DNA from 2 places in the Agaribacter flavus genome. Region 1 is predicted to be linked to the other one. Evidence: predicted binding sites of a transcription regulator. Region 1 holds the regulator's gene; the other holds the start of a gene.
The links. Region 1 encodes FliA, which starts transcription of late flagellar genes. Its sites were predicted from a motif close to CTAAAGNTNNNNNNNNNNNNGCCGATA; they were not measured.
Positions count from the first base shown of each region.

Region 1 (9,665 bases):
TCCGCTTCTGACAAAAAATAGTCATATAAGTTAGGGGAGGAATTTTGCTCGACTTTAAAGTAATAGCTCAGCGAAGCATGGGGATCCAAATCAAGCAACAAGACCTTATACCCTTGCGATATCAAGCTGCCTGCCAGAGAAGCAGCGCTTGTGGTTTTGCCAACCCCACCTTTTTGATTCACCACTGTCCATACTTGCATTTGTGCTCGTTTCCCGTACAACTTTATTACTCATTGCGCTGCATTTTCACGCAGTTTTAGCGTCAACAACACCTTATACAAGCTAAATTTAGGCCAAGTTTGCAATGTTTTACGGGCTTAAAATAAATAACATACCTTGGGACGCGACTTGGAAGTAGCAGCGATTTTGCGGCAAAACAGCTGGCACGTCCAAATAGCGTCCCATCGTAATCAATCCGCGAGATACGCAAATAGAGTGCCTGTGCACTCTATTTTTCAAGGTAGACGCAGGCAGGCGATGCCCGCAAAGATCTATGTAAGGTTTTAAGCGTAACGCTTCAACAAGCTAGGAATATCTAGTATCAACGCAATACCACCGTCGGAGGTTATGGTTGCGCCAGCCATGCCTGGTGTACCTTGAAGCAAGGCATCCAAAGGTTTGATAACGACTTCTTCTTGACCAATCAAACTATCAACAACAAAGCCTACTTGTTGCGTGCCTATTTGCACCACAACGACATGCCCCAAGGCTCGGTCTTTGCTCGGCTTATTTGGATTTAGCCAATCGTTCAAATAAAACAATGGGATGGCTTTTGAACGCACTATCATCGTCAACTGACCGTCGACCGTGTTAGTTTTGCTCAAGTCCATATTGATGATTTCGTTTACCGAGCCAAGTGGCAAGGCAAATGTTTGATCGCCAACGACGATCATCAAGGTAGGCAAGATAGCCAGTGTTAGTGGTACTTTTATTTCTAAAGTGGTGCCAACACCCAATTTAGAATCGATACTGACCGTACCATTCAATTGGTTTATTTTTGTTTTAACCACGTCCATGCCGACACCACGCCCAGAAATATCGCTGATTTCTGTTTTTGTGGAAAAGCCTGGTGCAAAAATAAGGTTAAAGGCTTCGACATCTGACATTCTCGATGCAGAATCTGCATCCAGTACACCCCTGCTGATCGCTATCTCTTTTAGCTTTTCAGCGTCCATCCCTTTACCATCATCCGCGATAGTCAGTAGGATATGGTCGCCCTCTTGCGAGGCGGCTAATTTGACGGTTCCCATTCGAGGCTTGCCCGCCTGTTCGCGATCGTCTGGCATTTCAATACCGTGGTCAACGGAGTTTCTGACCAAGTGAACCAAAGGATCAGCCAAGGCTTCGACAAGGTTTTTGTCTAAATCCGTTTCTTCGCCTTCGAGTACCAAAGAAATTTCTTTTTTGAGTGTTCTCGCTAAGTCCCGCACAACCCGAGGAAAACGGCCAAATACTTTCTTAATTGGCTGCATCCTTGTCTTCATTACCGCGCCTTGCAAATCACCCGTTACGACATCTAAATTCGCGATGGCTTTTGACATACTCTCGTCGTTGAGGTTGATCCCTAAGCTCAACAAGCGATTTCGGACAAGCACAAGCTCACCCACCATGTTCATGATTTGATCCAAGCGTTTGGTATCGACACGCACCGTGGTTTCTGCTTGAGCAGGAGCGGGTTTATTCTCGGCTTTTTTAGCGGCAGCGGGTGCAGCCGGCTTTTTCACGTCGGCTTTCGCCGGCGCAGGCTTTTCTTCTTTCTTGACAGATTTCTTGGCGCTCGCTTTTGCTTTTGTCTCTTCCGCAGGTTTGTTTTCTGTTTGACTACTCGCTGTGTTTTTATCGCCTTTTACCTTATCGCTATCGGGCGATGACTCTGCAGGTTTTTCTGCTTTTACCGCTGGCCCTTTGCCTGTGCCATGCAAATCATCGAGTAGCGCCTCAAATTCTTCATCTGTGATTTCGTCATCAGCGCCAGCTTTGCTTGCTGCTTTGTTTTCTGCTTCAGCAGGTTTCTCACTGCCAGCATCAAAGCGACCCTCACCGTGCAGCTCGTCTAATAACGCTTCAAACTCATCGTCGGTAATATCGTCACTGTTGCTAGTAGCACTTTCAGCTTTGCTAGCTTCAGTCTGTGTATCTGTGTTATCTGTTTGAGCACTTTGTTTTTTGGCACCGGGGGCACCGTCGCCGTGTAATTCATCAAGTAGTGCTTCAAATTCATCTTCAGTAATTTCTTCGATAGATTCGTTTTCAGATTCACTTTTAGCAGGTGTCACAGAGGACGATTCCTCGACAACTGGCTCGTCAGTATCCTCTGCTTGAATTTCGTCTTGCTCTTCTTCTACTACCTCAACGGACTCAGTTTCTTCGGTGTCAAAAATGTTTTCGCCTTCTACTTCTGGCTCGCTTAACTTGTGCAGCACTTCGATGAGTTCTGCGGGCGCTGCTTCAAGTGGCTCTCTCGCCTTTACATTTTCAAACATATCGACAACAACATCGGTTGCCTGCAAAATGACATCCATCAATTCAGGAGTAAGGGTGCGTTGTCCGTTTCGCATTATATCGAATACATTTTCCGCACCGTGACAAATGTCTACAAGTTCGGTCAACGATAAAAATCCAGCGCCGCCTTTTACCGTGTGATATCCGCGAAAAATCGCGTTTAGCAAGTCTGCATCTTCTGGATTATTTTCTAAATCAACCAGTTGCTCTTGGAGTTGCTCAAGTATCTCCCCTGCTTCAACTAGAAAATCTTGTAAAATATCCTCGTCGACCTCAAATGACATTGAATGTCTCCCCTAAAATCCTAAACTAGACAACAAATCGTCAACGTCATCTTGGTTTTGCGCAACATCGTCACGACCTTCTGCGTTGAGAATTGGCCCTTCGGCTTTAACCTTATCGTCAGATTTGTCAGAAGGTTGAGCTTTATCTTTTTTGGCAGCTTGGTTTGCGTCTGTTTCTTCACTAAACGTGGCCAACATTTCGACCAAGCCATCTTCCACTTCACTCACCAACTCGATAACCCTGCGGATCACTTGCCCAGTCAGGTCTTGATAACCCTGTGCCATCAACACTTCGGTTAACATTGAGTTGAGTGACGCAGAGTCCTTTTGCGCATCGCTGAGTAGATCGTCAAGCTCGTAGCAAAGCGACTTAAATTCACCGAGTTCGATCTGACGATTCATGAGCTTTTTCCAGTTTGGAATAAGTCCAGTTAGCCTGTCGTTGAGTTGTTCGGCAAGCGGCATACTTCGCTCTACCGCATCCATAGTTGAGTTGGCCGCTTTTTCCGTCTCTTCAATGACGTACTCAAGGCGAGATTGTGCATCTGGAATGGCCGTATTTGTAATTTGTGTCAACTTTTCGTCTAACTGAAAGTTAACTAAAGAATCGTGCAGTTGACGGGTCAGTTTACCTACCTCAGAAAACAACTCTGTCGATTCTCGCAAAGACGCACTGTGAACGATATCATTTGCTGAACCAATGTCGCCGCTTTCCAAATAGGCCACAAGTTCTTTCGCTTCTTCAAGCGAAATCAAGGCAGTTTCGTTTGTCATAGCCTAAACCTCTATTAGTAATGTGCTTAGCCTAGACGTTCGAAAATCTTGTCCAGTTTCTCTTTCAGCGTTGCTGCTGTGAAAGGTTTAACTACATAACCGTTCACCCCAGCTTGCGCTGCAGCAACAATTTGTTCTTTTTTGGCTTCAGCCGTTACCATTAACACGGGTAAGTGCTTTAGCTTGTCGTCTGATCGAATCGCGCGAAGCAAGTCTATACCTTGCATGCCGGGCATGTTCCAATCGGTCACTACAAAGTCGAAATCGCCTTGTTGTAACATCGGCAACGCTGTATTGCCGTCATCTGCTTCCTGGATATTGGTAAACCCTAGATCTTTCAATAGGTTTTTAATGATTCGCCGCATTGTTGAAAAATCATCAACAACGAGGATTTTCATATTCTTATCCAAAACTACCTCCAATGTGGAATAATATTATCTGTATAACTCTATTCAGCCGTACGCCACGATTGCATTTTAGCTTTGAGCTTAAGCATCGCTTGACTGTGAATTTGACTCACTCTTGACTCACTTACTTCAAGTACTTCACCAATTTCACGTAAATTTAACTCTTCGTCGTAATACAACGATAAAACAATCGCTTCACGCTCTGGTAATGTAGTTATCGCCCGAGCCAGCGCTTTCTGAAATGATCCTTGCATCATTTCTTCAAAAGGACGGTCAGATCCCTTGGTTTCTTCGTTCGTCAATACGTCTTCAGATACGCCAAGGTCTTCAATTCCAACGAGTTTTCCGGCATTTACCTCATTCAACATTTGATGATAGCTTTGCAAAGAAACATTTAGTTTTTCTGCTACTTCGTTATCGCGCGCGTCTCTCCCCGTTTCTCTTTCGACGGTATTGATTGCTTCGGTAATGGCGCGAGAATTTTTATGCACTGAGCGCGGCGTCCAGTCTCCCTTGCGGATTTCATCTAACATCGCTCCGCGAATACGGATGCCTGCAAAGGTTTCAAAGCTCGCTCCTTTAGAGCCATCAAAATTTCGAGCCGCTTCTAATAAGCCAATCATGCCCGATTGAATCAAGTCATCTATTAACACACTAGCAGGTAACCTTGCCATCAAGTGGTGTGCAATCCTCTTAACCAGCGGCGCGTGTCTTTCGACAAGCTGATTTTTGTCTATTTGCTGTTGATATACTGTCACTTTATTACTCACTTTTGCTTACCTAGTCTTGCAAAGACACTAAATTCTCGATGAAGAACTCGAGATGCCCACCGGCTTGAATCGGCACAGGCCACGACGCGACGTTTTCCGCTAGTTGATTGATGGCTTTCGCCGCTCCAGAAGCTGGATATGCATCGACAATGGCTGTTTGCTTGCGTATCGATTTACGCACATTTTCGTCAAAGGGTACGATGCTCACTAGCTCTAAGGCTACATCGAGAAACCGCCCTGTCACCTTCGACAGTTTATTGAATAATTCTTGACCTTCGCGCTCACTCCTCACCATATTGGCGACAACTTTGAAGTTAAATACGCCGTGCTCGCGGTTGAGTATTTTTATTAGTGCATAGGCGTCAGTTAGTGAAGTTGGCTCGTCACATACTACGATAATGACGTCTTGTGCTGCCCGAGAAAAGCTGACCACCATGTCTGATATACCCGCTGCAGTATCAACCAGCAGCATATCGATAGGCGTTTGCAATTCGCCAAACGCGCGTATTAGTCCAGCGTGCTCTCTGGCACCGAGTTCTGCCATGGACTGCGTACCAGAGGTAGCCGGTGCGATTTTTACACCGTGTGGGCCTGTGACCAGTATTTCATCGAGTGTGCAATCGCCAGAAAGGACGTGTGATAAATTGCGATCCACGCGTAAACCCAGCATGACATCAACGTTTGCCAAGCCTAAATCCGCATCTAAGACCAAAACACGGGATCCGCGTTTGGCAGAGGCAATCGCCAAATTGAGGGTAAGGTTTGTTTTGCCAACGCCACCTTTACCACCGGTGACTGCGACTACTTTAATCTGTTTGGACTGATTCATTCGTCTTAAGCTACTCGCTTGATCTACCATCATAAACCACCAGCACTCGCTAGTGGATTACGCGGTTGTTGAGGCAATCCATATTTTTTATAAAGTTTAGCTGCGACAAGTGTCAGGTTACCTGAGTCAGCCAGTTTGATGTCTTCCGGAACGCGTTGACCATCTGTAACATAGCTCAATGATAAATCATTTTCAATCACAACACTCAATGCCTCGCCCAAGCTGTAACATTCGTCCAGCTTGGAGAAAATGCAACCGCGAATATCTGTGTGGCTGTATGTTTTTACTGTTTCATTTAGCACTTTGTATTGAGAGCCTGCAGGCAACACTAGATACTTTTTGATATCTACGGATAAACCATTTTCATACTCATTTAATTGCTCTATGAGTCTCGCATCTCGCTGACTGAACCCTGCTGTATCAATCAGAATTAAACGCTTATTGCGCATTTGGTAGAGAATCTGATTTAGCTCATCAGCATTTTGTGCCTTTTTCACGCTACAACCAATAATACGGCCATAGGTAGCAAGTTGCTCAAACGCTGCAATTCGGTATGTATCAATGGTTATCAGAGCAACCTGATCTGATCCATATTTTTGTGCATACTTCGCTGCCAATTTCGCAAGCGTTGTCGTTTTACCTGTGCCAGTCGGACCAACTAATGCCACGATACCCGCTTGGTTTAGTATGTCATTACTACCCACAACTAAGCGATTCGACAGCAGATTGAGCAAATACTTCCAACCTTCTTTTTCGTCAATCTGGTGAGGCAAGAAATTAATAAACTGTTGACACAGTTGCTCACTGATCCCCATACCTATTAGCTGTTCATGGAGATAATGATGTACAGGATTGTTGCGACGTTTGCGCTCTTCGGATAATTCTGAAACCTGAAACTTTAAAACATTTTTGATTGATTCTAATTCTGCTCTAATGCTGTCTAGCTGTTCTGGCTCTAATACACTCGGCGGTGGGCTTAAATTTGCCGCTTGCGTATTACCAAAATCTTCATCATCACCCAACTCACTAAAGGCGGGTGAGCGCACCATGCTGTCATCTGCTCGCAAGCTTTCTCTTAGTAAGCTTTCTCTAGCCGAAGTCGTTCTGGGTATGTTTTCTGTCGGTGTATTTTCTCTAGGTATATTGCGCGCTTGAAAGTTTGTCTGAGCTTGTTGATGGACATTCCGCGCTGTATTTTGTGTAAATTCAGTAGTGTTTGCCGCCCCCTGAAGTTTAGGTGACGCTTGCTGCATGTCTTGGGTTTGCTGCCTATTGTTCGTCTCGTAACTCTGATGAGTACTCGTTGCAAATTCGGTTTGCCCGTTAGACGTTTGCCTTTCTAACAACGCTCGCAAACTGTCATTTTCTTCATTGCCGATGATCTCACTAAAGCTAGGTTTTGCACTCAGCGGTGGTGCCGGATCGGGGTTGGCAGCAGAAGGGTCAACCGCAGCCACTAACTCTACGCCATTCGACTTCTTCTTATTTGACATTATAACCGCGTCACCACCAAGCTCATCTTTGACTTGTTTGAGCGCTTCTCGCATATCTTTGCCAAAAAAACGTCTAATTTTCATAACTTCCTCTTGAGTATGTATGGCGCGTCACTTTATTGACCTACCGATGACACTATTTTTATTTGTTTGTCATCAGGAATCTCCTGATAAGACAGCACGTGCAAACCACTGACAGATTGTTTAAAGAACCTTGCCAATACTGGTCTTAACAATCCTGAAGTTAACAATACTGCCGGTTCTCCTGCGACCTCCTGTTGCTGTGTCGCGTCGAGTAAAGACTGTTGTAATTTTTCTGCCAGGCCTGGTTCAATACCAGCGCCATCTTCACCACCTGCCTGCAGTGACTTATGCAACATCTGTTCCAAATCGGGAGCCAAGGTAATGACAGGTACTTCTTGCTCACCATTGTTTATTTCTTGTACGATCAAACGTTTCAGAGCAATACGGCATGCCGACACCAAAACTTCGGGGTCTTGGCTCTTGGGACCAAATTCACTGAGCGTTTGGACAATGGTGCGCATATCTCTAATTGGTACACCTTCAAACAATAGGGTTTGCAAGACTTTTACGACCGTACTCAAAGCAAGTACATCAGGCACTAAACCTTCAACAAGCTTAGGATGTGTTTTTTCTAACATATCCAATAGTTGTTGCACTTCCTCATGCCCCAATAACTGGTATGCATGATTGGTAAGTAATTGACTGAGATGGGTGGCAATAACTGTCGCTGTATCGACAACCGTATAACCCATGGTTTGAGCATGTTCTCTCTGGTTGGCTGGTATCCATACGGCGTCTAAGCCAAAAGCCGGATCTTTGGTAGGCGTTCCTTCAAGCGTGCCAAAAACTTGCCCAGGATTAATCGCCAATTCATTGTCATGGCTAATTTCGGCTTCGCCCACGGTGACACCCATCATCGAAATAGTGTAGTTGCTAGGTGCAAAATCTAAATTGTCACGAATATGTACCGCTGGCACTAAAAATCCTAGCTCTTGTGATAACTTCTTACGCACACCTTTAATTCGACTGAGTAGCTCTCCACCCTGAGATTTGTCCACCAATGGGATCAAGCGGTATCCCACTTCTAGACCAATTACGTCTACGGGTTGCACGTCATCCCAAGTCAGCTCCTTCACATCCTGTGCTTCGGTATTTACATCGGGTAAGGTCTGTACTTTAGCCGCATCCTCTGCCAGTTTTTTCGCTTGCCAATCTCTATAAAAAGCATAGCCGCCGGCTGCAGCAGAAAAACTTAAAAACGCAAAATGAGGCATACCCGGCACAATGCCCATAACAAATAGAATGGCTGAAGTGATGTACAACGCTTGTCTGTTCGAGAGTTGCTCGCGGATCTCGTCGCCCATTTCTTGGCTATCGTTTTCTCGCGTCACAATAATGGCAGTGGCGACAGAGAGCAGTAGTGATGGTATTTGTGCCACCAAACCGTCACCGATGGTAAGCACCGTGTACACTTCCATTGCATTACCAAAGTTTAAATCATGTTGATACATGCCAATAAACAAACCCCCAACAATGTTTATCAACATGATGAAAAGGCCAGCAATTGCATCGCCCTTAACAAATTTAGACGCACCGTCCATCGAACCATAAAAATCAGCCTCTGAGGTGATCTCTTCGCGACGTTTACGCGCCTCATCTTGGTCGATGTATCCGGCATTCAGGTCTGCATCGATTGCCATTTGTTTACCGGGCATTGCGTCTAGCGTAAAACGCGCACTAACCTCAGAAATACGGCCTGCACCCTCGGTAACGACTTTAAAATTAATGATCAATAGAATCGCAAAGACCACTATACCAACGGCGTAATTTCCGCCAATCACTACCTCGCCAAAAGCCTGAATAACTTTACCGGCTGCATCTCCACCTTCGTGTCCTTCCAAGAGGACAACCCGCGTCGATGCGACATTAAGCGCAAGTCGCAAAACAGTCGCCACCAATAGCACCAAAGGAAAAATACCAAAATCAATAGGACGTTGGGTAAACACACAGACAAGGATAATGACCAAGGAAAGCGCGATATTAAAGCTAAACAGTACATCCAACAAAAACGCTGGCATGGGCAGTATCACCATACCCATCAATGCCAGTACAATGATAGGTGCACCTAGTCCGCTGGTGAAATTTTTTACACTGTCTTTGTCGACTCGCTGAAAAACACTCGCTAACTGCATACAACAAAATTTTGACTACTGTTTGAGAATACATGAGGTATTTCAACAAGCGTGCCAGAAGTCTTTTAAAAATCTATATCTACAGAAAAATACAATAAGGCCGATGTACTGGGGAAGAATTTGTAGGAAAAACAGGCCATTCGATAAAACAGATATGCAAAACCGGCTAATGATACTTCCCGTTATGTTGTTTACCTCGCATTGTTACGCGCAAGTGCCGATAGAAATCGATGCATTAAATTTTGGCGATATTCCGATCGAATCCGGTAGCGTGTGTACCTTGGACAACACGGGTAATATAGTTGGGAGCTGTGACGCATCTAGTCCAGATATTAGCCTAGGACGCATTTTGGTCGAAAGTTTGCCCAAGAATACAGAAATGTTTATATC
Region 1 is NZ_JBHRSW010000004.1:455,957-465,621, forward strand. Features, by position in the region: gene ACFOHL_RS02040 (ParA family protein) at 1-200, opposite strand, end outside; gene ACFOHL_RS02045 (chemotaxis protein CheA) at 504-2,786, opposite strand; gene ACFOHL_RS02050 (protein phosphatase CheZ) at 2,799-3,560, opposite strand; gene cheY (chemotaxis response regulator CheY) at 3,587-3,970, opposite strand; gene ACFOHL_RS02060 (RNA polymerase sigma factor FliA) at 4,009-4,737, opposite strand; gene ACFOHL_RS02065 (MinD/ParA family protein) at 4,748-5,599, opposite strand; gene flhF (flagellar biosynthesis protein FlhF) at 5,596-7,143, opposite strand; gene flhA (flagellar biosynthesis protein FlhA) at 7,176-9,275, opposite strand; gene ACFOHL_RS02080 (hypothetical protein) at 9,430-9,665, shown strand, end outside.

Region 2 (9,665 bases), on a different contig from region 1:
CCTTTTGCGTAGGCTAAACGATCTAAAGCGCCCTGCATCAACATTAAGGTTAACTGGTGCGGATCAGCGCTGGCAATGCGTTGTTTTAAGCTGTCTTTTTGATAGGCGTTAATGGCTTTTAATGACATTTAGTTTAGTCCTTGTAAGGCTGCAAATAGTGCATTACCTGTATTTTGTAATTGTGCAACGGTGCTATCTAAGCTTAAGTAGCGCGCACGTAAAGTTTGCTCGAAGCTCTGCATTCTAATTTCAAAGCGCTCGCGATCATCAGCCACGTTATCTTGCTGAGTTTTAATACTGTTTTCACGCGAAGACAATATCCCCGACGACTGCGTAAATTCTTCTGTAAATGCTAATAGTCTATTGGCAATGCCATCATCCGAATTGAACAGAACGGCAATGTCGTCAAAATTGTCTTGCAGCGCATTCTCTAGACGCTCGGTGCCGGTACCTAGACCAAAATCTGTCGAACCAATCTCTAGGCGACCGTCAATAGTTAATTCAACCCCAAGAGAAAACAATCCACCCAGTTCGGACTCGGCGACGTTACCACTCAACAAATTGCTCAAGCCAGACAGAATGCCCCGTACAGTAGCATCCCCAGCCAAAGGCCCATCGGGATCGTCTTCGGTCGCGCCATAGCTACTCAGGCGATCAAGCTCGTCGTATAGTTGGTTGTATTTATCGACAAAAGTACGAATATTCTCTTCTAAACCCTCAACATCAAAGCCCACAGTTAAGGTCGAGGCAATCGGATTGTCGCTCGCGTCTTTTTCTGACAACTGGCTCACATCAAAGCGAATACTTTGTATGGCGTTCTCAAAGGTATTGGTATCACTTTGCACTTCTATTCCATCAATGCTAGCAATAGCATTTTGTGCATTTATTACTGGCGTCAAATACGTGGCTGTTTCACTCGAATCAGTGGTACTGATACGATTTAACTCTGCATTGTTATTGGTATTTATGATTTTGAGATCATTGCCATCACCCGTGACATCAGATGAGAACACCAAGCGCGTGCCACCATCGGTGGTGCCAGTGTTAATGACATTTACATTGACCCCAAAATTGTTTTCGTCGGCGTTAATTTGGTCGCGCAATTCCGATAAGGTCGTGCCTGCCGCTATAGAAATCGTAAACTCGTCGCCACTGTCACCGATTTTAAAGGTTAAATCCGCACTCCCTGCCGACAAGACAACATCATCAGCACTAGCAAAGCCACCATTGAGCGCTTCTGCCGTCTCAACACGGCTGCCACTGGCAAGCTGAGTCACCGCTATTTGATAATTGCCGGGTACAGCGTCGTTACCTGGTGTGGCGGTAAAAGGCGAAATGTTTTCACTTGGGTTTTCGATGGTAGGCTCTCGCCCAGAAAGGTTATTTACGTCTTGTAATGCTTTTAACGCATCTTCAAATTCAGATAGTTTTGATTTGACTTGTCCAACAGCAGAAATTTCCGCTTCGAGGGCGGATTCTTGTCGATTCAATCTTTGTAGCTTAGGCCCGCGCTCGGCAGACAATAGCTGTTGTACTAAAGACTCCAGATCAAGACCTGAGCCTACACCTAAGGATTGAATCGACATAAATCACCTCATATTATGCCCGCCCATTTATGATGATACCAACCGTGTTGGTTGGATCGGCGGCTAACTCTTGAACTCTTGCGGCAAAATCAAGCACTTCCTCGGAAGGGATTTGCCGGATAACATCGCCTGACGCTTTGTCTTTGACCGTCACAACTTGCTTTGACGTATCACTATCAACCGAAAACGCAAGTTCTGTGCCTGTTGTTCGCAAAAATTCAGTGACACTTCCGATTGCCTCAGAAATGTCTACATTTTCCTCTCTCGCTTTGGTATCGGCATTACTCAAATTTTCTTTAAGCTTTTTTTCGATAGCTTGCTTTTGAGGAAGTTCAGCGACAGATTTGTCAACAAATTTCACCTGCTGCATAGCGACAGGATTATCTCCCGCACTATGTTGACTCGCCCCTGTTTGAAAGCCGACGAGATTACTGCTTACAAATGATTTTTCATTAATTGACGTCGCTGCATCCCTTGCAACTGCTTGTCCAATTCTGGTGTTTACGATATCCATAATACACTCCTACTGAAAAATGAGGAGCGGCATCACCGATACTGCTGGTGACCCGCCCGTTCAACGCAACTGTTACAAAACCCTTAAGCCTGAACCAGACCTAACCGAGTAGAGACAAGGCTATTTGTGGGCGTTGGTTGGCTTGACTTAACACTGACAACGAAGCTTGTTGTAAAATTTGGTTTTTAGTTAAACTTGCCGTTTCTGCTGCAAAATCGGTATCTTGAATACGCGAACGTGCAGCCGATAAATTCTCACTCACGTTACTGATGTTTCGAATACTTGATTGAAAACGGTTTTCAACCGCACCAAGGCTCGCACGAATAGTACCTACTGCTGATATCGCATTATCTATCGTAGTCAGTGCGCCTGAGGCATTAGCTGAAGTGTCTACCGCCACCGCATTGACACCTAAACCTGTCGCGCTAAACCCAGCGGTAGGAATAGCAGCAGCACGTAAATCGACATTGACTTTTTGACCTGCATTGGCGCCCACCAAAAAGCTAGAGTTATAGGTTCCGCTAAATATGTTTTGTCCGTTGAACTCGGTTGTCGTAGCGATACGAGAAATTTCAAGCTTAAGCGCTGATACTTCACGATTGAGTGCAGTGCGATCCGCGGCGGTGTTAATACCATTTTGAGATTGAACCGCTAATTGACGAATGCGTTGTAGCGCGTTTGTCGTTTCGCCTAGAGCACCTTCCGCCGTTTGAGTTAACGAAATACCGTCATTTGCGTTTCTTACTGCTTCGTTCAAACCGTTAATTTGCGCAGTAAGCTTATCTGAGATTTGTAGACCGGCAGCATCATCAGCTGCACTATTAATACGAAATCCAGACGATAAACGCTCAAACGATTTATTTAACGCGTTGCTTGAATCAAAAAGTTGACGTTGTGCGTTAATCGCACTGATATTTGTGTTTACAGTTAATGACATACTACCTCCAAAAGCCAAAAATTTGTGAGAGAGCCGCCAATTTGCGACAAATTTCTGACTACTTTTCTTTTGTGTGTGTTTTAGGTTCACTACGCCTAAAACCATGACCTCATTTAGATAAACCGTTTTTTAAATGATTTATCCCTCAACTATAGTTATCGACAGGGACTAAAGAAGCTTTAGGGAATTTCTCAAAAAAAATAAAATAATTTTTATCTCTTTGTTTTTTATTTAATTTTAAGCCAAATAAAAATTCAAAAAACGCCTAAAAAGCATCAATAAATAGATTTTCAAGGGTATGAATTTGTGCTGAAAAGGGATTGTTGGAATGGCTATTTTTTATTTGTTGGTATGCAAACAACTCAGAGAGATTATGCTTGGAAGCCCCTTCCTCTGCTTTGTCGCAAAATTTATTTTTCATGGATAACAGATCAAAGCGTATATGGATATACTCGCAGCGATTTTACGATAATGGAGAGGAAGGGGGCTTCCAAATATAATCTCGCCGCGAACACAACAATATCAACAAAGGATTTTTAACTGTTCAAAAAAAGTTGGTATGTGACTTGCTTTTGAAAAAGGGAAGATTTGAAAAAAGGCTGAGCCATGGGGCGGCCCAGCCAACTTGCTCACGTTAGGAGATGGAGCAAACTCTTTTCGTCGACTGGCAGGATTGTAGAACGTATACTGGCCTCTCAACCAAATCCTACACTCTCAGTCTTGTTAGTCGACTTTTTACTACTTATGCTTCTTAAGTAAGTGCCTTCCTTGGCACGGAGAGGGCCTCTCAAGCCGTCAAAACCTATAATAATTATTACCTTAGAAGCTAATTTCTATTGTTTTTAGATTATCCTTGTAACAAGCTCAAAGCCGCTTGAGGTCTTTGATTTGCCTGCGTCAATATACTCGTACTTGCCTGCTGAATAATTTGCAAGCGAGTCAAACTTGCCGTTTCTGCGGCAAAATCTGTATCTCTGATGCGCGATCTTGCCGCTGATACATTTTCGCTAATGTTTGATAAGTTTCGAATCGTTGACTGGAACCTATTTTGAATCGCACCAAGATCAGCGCGTTTTCCATCCACTACAGCAATAGCGTCATCAATTTCCTGCAAAGAAGCAGAAGCATCTCCAGGTGTAGACACAGTTAGTGTAAAAGCTCCGAACAAACCGCTGTAACCAAAGCCATTAGCACGGCTCACATTGATACTGATCGTCTGCCCAGCATTCGCGCCTACTAAGAATTTTGCCGAATAAGTGCCGTCAAGTACGTCTACCCCCGCGAATTGAGTAGTGGAGGCAATTCGAGAGATCTCGACTTTTAATGCCGACACTTCTTTTTGCAGTGCCTGCCTATCTTCAACGGTATTAATACCATTTTGACTCTGAATGGCTAACACGCGTATTCTTTGTAAAGCAGTAGTGGTTTCTTGCAAGGCACCTTCTACCGTTTGAGCAAGTGAAATACCATCGTTGGCATTTCTAACTGCCTGATCCAAGCCCATGATCTGCGAAGTCATGCGATTTGAAATCTGTAAACCTGCCGCGTCGTCTTTCGCGCTGTTTATTCGCAAGCCTGAAGACAACCTTTCAAAGGCGGTATTTAAATTTGTGGTTGTGTCTGTCATGTAGCGTCTTGCGCTCAAGGACGAGACATTAGTATTTACAAAAAGTGACATAAGTTACTCCTAACGATTTTCTCTGTTTGCTCTATTGTTTTTATTTTGAGCACTTTTTAATAAAATTGGCACATAACGTGCTTTCCAATACTTAAGAATCAGGGACTGATTCATTCGTTATCAACACTAGATAACGGAGCATGAAAGCTGTAACTAAGAGCGAAAGCTCTATGCTGACGGGCGGGTATGGTGTTCCAGACCTCATACCTCTCACTACCTCCTGGCGTCATTCCTGTCAGTCGGCAGTTTAGTTACTTTCCCATCAACTAAATTCTTTACTTAATACTTTTTACTTCTTGACGTTAATATCATTGTTAGCAGGCAATGTTTGACCGTCGCCAGTGGCAAGCACCAGTGAGGTTTGATTGATTCTCCTAACGATTCAACGCTTTGTTTTTGCTTTTATTATTAATACAAACTGGTTTTTATTATTTAATTACTTGCTTTGTATCAGCTTGCTTAATTTTGTTATCGAACAGATACAGAAAAACCTTTAGAGATTTTCTAAATTATTTGAAAAATACTTATTTGACAGGTACTTATGTGGCCAGGCTGATTGCCTGGCCGACCGCCCATTTTTGAAAGAGTGGGCAAACTCTTGTCTGTTTGGCTAGTGTAAGCTAGTACTACCTCCTGGCTTCATTCCCCAAACAGTAGGGTCAGTAAGGCTTAACCAAGAAGCTGAAGCGCGGCCTGAGGACGCTGATTCGCTTGTGATAGTACGGTTGTGCTTGCCTGCTGAAGAATCTGATTACGCGTCAAGTTTGCAGTTTCTGATGCAAAGTCAGTATCTTGGATACGCGAACGTGCAGCTGAAACGTTTTCTGTGACGTTAGACAGGTTACGGATAGTTGATTGGAAACGGTTAGTCAAGGCACCTAAATCAGCTCTATTTGCACCAACAGTGGAAAGCGCCGCATCGATGGAAGCAATAGCAGCACTGGCATCACCTGAGGTAGCAACCGTTAAGGCATTAATACCTAAGCCCGTCGCATCAAAGTCAGTGGTTAGAGTAACATCGATTTTTTGACCAGCATTCGATCCAACAAGGAACGAAGCCGCTAATGTACCGTCTAGAATGTTACGGTCGTTAAATTGCGTGGTGTCTGAAATACGTGTGATTTCAGTTTTAAGTGCTGATACTTCTTCTTGAAGCGCAGTACGGTCGTCCGCGGTATTAATACCATTTTGTGATTGAATCGCTAATTGACGAATACGTTGCAATGCATTCGTTGTCTCACCCAAAGCACCTTCAGCAGTTTGAGTTAAAGAAATAGCATCGTTCGCATTTCTAACAGCTTGATTAAGTCCATTGATTTGAGAAGTCATACGATCAGAAATCTGCAAACCAGCAGCATCGTCTGAAGCACGGTTAATACGCAAACCTGAAGACAAACGCTCGAAAGACGTGCCCAAAGAATTCTGTGAATTGAATAGCTGACGCTGGGCATTTAACGCCGACACGTTTGTATTTACATAAAGTGACATAAGTCTCTCCTACACTCTCAGTCCAGCGCTTGCTGGCAGCCGGACGAACTCCGGTGAATTATTACAAATTGTAGAACATCACTTTCTAGTTTTTAAAAAGTGTATGTACTGGCTCTCTCGTAAAAGGTTATCGACGTTCTTCAAAATCCCTTTAAACAAAAATGCAAAAAAAACAAAAAAAGCGGCAAGATTTTGCCGCTTTTAAAATTTGAACTGTAGTAGCGCTTAGCTAAAAGCGCTTATTTAGGAGGGGCTTAGATAGTAAACTGACCTAAGAGTATTCATTTTTTTAGTAGTAAAAAAAATTAAAAAACTTTCTTACTCTTAGCGTAATTGCTTCCAATAAAGCATAAATTGTCACAGTCGTTCAGCGTGCCACTCGATATGATCATTCATGAATGTCGACACAAAGTAATAGCCGTGATTATAGCCATCATGAATTCGCAGTGTTAGAGGCTGTCCTGCTTCTGCGCACGCATCTCGCAATAAATCAGGTTTTAGCTCTGTTTCGATGTATTCATCTGCCGCGCCTTGATCGACGAGAATGTCGGGCAAGCGCGCGCCATTTTTGATCAGCGCACAGGCATCGTATTCTTCCCACTTGGATTGATCATCCCCGAGATAACCGGCCATCGCTTTCTGTCCCCATGGACAATTGATCGTCGAGTTGATTGGCGCAAACGCTGACACCGCTTTAAAGCGGTCGGGATTGCGCAGACCGACGGTCAATGCACCGTGCCCTCCCATAGAATGACCCATGATAGACTGGCGCGACATATCGGCACAGGGCAATTCACGTGCAATGACATCAGGCAATTCAGTTTCAATATAATCACGCATATGGTAATGCTCAGAAAACGGTGCCCGAGTAGCATTAACGTAAAACCCAGCCGCAAGGCCAAAGTCGCGTGCGGCCTCTGCGTCATCAGGCACACCATCACCGCGTGGTGAGGTATCAGGCGCAACAAAAATGAAGCCATGACGAGCGCAAGCTGCTCGAAACTCGCCTTTTTCTGTTACATTTGCGGGTGTGCAGGTCAAGCCAGATAAGAACCAAATGACAGGCAGTTTTGCCCCGTCTTCATGGTCTGGTACGAAAACAGAGAACTCCATGGGCGTCTTGGTTGACGTGGACATATGTCTATATAAAGTTTGCGTGCCACCATGAGAACGGATGGCTGAAAGTGTTTCTAAAGTCATTCGAATGTCACCACACTGCGTATACTTTCCCCTGCATGCATCAGGTCAAAAGCTTTGTTAATATCTTCAAGCGGCATTATATGTGTAATCATTGAGTCAATCTCAATCTTACCATCCATATACCAATCTACGTATTTGGGTACCTCTGTACGTCCTCTTACACCACCAAACGACGTACCTTTCCAGACGCGCCCCGTCAACAGCTGAATAGGTTCCGCAGCTAGTTTTTGACCTGAAGGCGGAACGCCAATCACAATAGATTCGCCCCAACCACGGTGCGCCGCTTTTAGTGCTTCTTCCATAACGTGAACGTTGCCGGTTGATTCAAATGTGTAATCAACACCGCCCCAATCATCTTCTTCAGTTTTGCTCATTTCAATGATCGCTTCAGATACAGATTGACCGTCTAGTTCAGCGGGGTTAACAAAATGGGTCATGCCAAACTTTTCAGCAATCTCCCTTTTATCGTTGTTCAAATCCACACCGATAATCATATCCGCACCTGCCATGCGAAGACCTTGAATAACGTTCAGGCCAATTCCACCAAGACCGAAAACCGCGGTTGTCGATCCCACTTCCACACCAGCCGTATTGATCACTGCACCTACACCTGTAGTGACCCCACATCCGACATAACAGATTTTATCAAAAGGCGCATCTTTGCGGATCTTAGCAAGTGAAATTTCTGCTACAACCGTATGATTGGCAAAAGTTGAGCACCCCATATAATGATGGATGGGCGTACCGTCTAGCATCGAGAAACGCGTGGTTCCATCGGGTAACAGGCCTTTGTCTTGGTTGCGACGAATGGCGGTACACATGTTCGTTTTGCCTGTCGTACAGGCATGACATTGTCGGCATTCGGGCGCATAGAGCGGGATCACATGGTCACCCGGTTTTAAGGTGCTTACATTTTCTCCAACAGCGACAACAACGCCTGCCCCTTCATGCCCTAAGATAACGGGGAAATTCCCGCCTTTGTTTGCGCCTGAGCGAGTAAATTCATCAGTGTGGCAAATGCCTGTCGCTTTGATTTCTACAAGGACTTCGCCCGCTTTAGGAAGTTCAAGATTGACTTCCATGATCTCTAAGGGTTTTCCAGGTTCGACGGCTACGGCAGCAGTAGTGCGCATCGATTTCATTTTGTTCTCCATAAAACATTCAACAGGCTATAGCCCAATCCCAGAGAGTATAAGAAATATTAAGGCTGTCGGCTAGCCATAGTGGTTATGGCTGTTTTGGAGGAAGATGTTGGTGCCACATATCGGTGACAATTTTCCAACTACCTTTGTGAGGTTTTAAAACAAAGAGAAAGGTACCTGTCGTGTCTAAGTTAAACTCTTCGACTTTAACAATAGCTGTGCCCACCATAACTGCGAGAGAACCATCATCAGAAACAACAAGTTTGTCGATGTGATGATCATTTACCGCATTCTTGGAAGCGAGGAAAGCAAAGGTTTGACGAACAGGTTCTTTTCCTTGAACTGCTGGTTTGTTTTGCTCAATCCATAGCGTGTCGTCTGCGTAAAGGTTGACTAAGCCTTCTACATTTTTAGACACCGTATACTCATTGAATAAGTCATTGAAATCATGAAGGCTTTGAATCACCTCTTGTTTCGTGCTTGCCATCGAAGAACTTGAGGCAAATACCAATAAGAAAAAGAGCTTTGCTAAGCGCATAGTGAGAATCTCCATTGAATGAAATTAAAAAAAACTTTTTATTAATCTGCGTCGCTCATAAAGCTCGCTTTGTTGTCTTCACCGGGATAGTCCCCTGTATCAGGTCGCACAAAAATGACTTCGCGCGTAATCTGCCAGCGCTCGCTCTCGAAAACGAAATCGATACTCAACACCAACAAAGCGTCGTAACCTGCTAGCTTATTTTTACGGGTGATCAGCACATGGGCGTTGTCGCCATCAACACTGATATCGTTGTACTCTGCCCACGTGTTCACCTCTATACCTTGGTCATGCATAGACTTAAACGTCGCCATAAAATTGGGTTTATCCGAATGATTTACATTGCCATTCGCATCAATCATCAGAATTCGCATGTCATCATGGTAAATTTTATCTAGCGCGTCATGATCGAAATTTGATGCTGCCGAGTTCATTAGGTTTTGCATTACGCTTTTAATTGCGGAAATACTCATACTTGTATCCTTAGTTGTTAGTTTTAAAATTTTTATAAGTATATCTACTCTACTTATTTATATATCGTTCGATACATATATAATAAATTCAGTATTTACTTTGTCAAGA
Region 2 is NZ_JBHRSW010000015.1:9,179-18,843, forward strand. Features, by position in the region: gene fliS (flagellar export chaperone FliS) at 1-128, opposite strand, end outside; gene fliD (flagellar filament capping protein FliD) at 129-1,586, opposite strand; gene ACFOHL_RS09485 (flagellar protein FlaG) at 1,600-2,100, opposite strand; gene ACFOHL_RS09490 (flagellin N-terminal helical domain-containing protein) at 2,201-3,037, opposite strand; gene ACFOHL_RS09495 (flagellin N-terminal helical domain-containing protein) at 3,885-4,715, opposite strand; gene ACFOHL_RS09500 (flagellin N-terminal helical domain-containing protein) at 5,385-6,203, opposite strand; gene fghA (S-formylglutathione hydrolase) at 6,561-7,403, opposite strand; gene ACFOHL_RS09510 (S-(hydroxymethyl)glutathione dehydrogenase/class III alcohol dehydrogenase) at 7,400-8,545, opposite strand; gene ACFOHL_RS09515 (YybH family protein) at 8,631-9,083, opposite strand; gene ACFOHL_RS09520 (nuclear transport factor 2 family protein) at 9,125-9,556, opposite strand.
Region 2: the regulator FliA is predicted to act here: its motif matches at 6,332-6,358, upstream of ACFOHL_RS09500 (flagellin N-terminal helical domain-containing protein).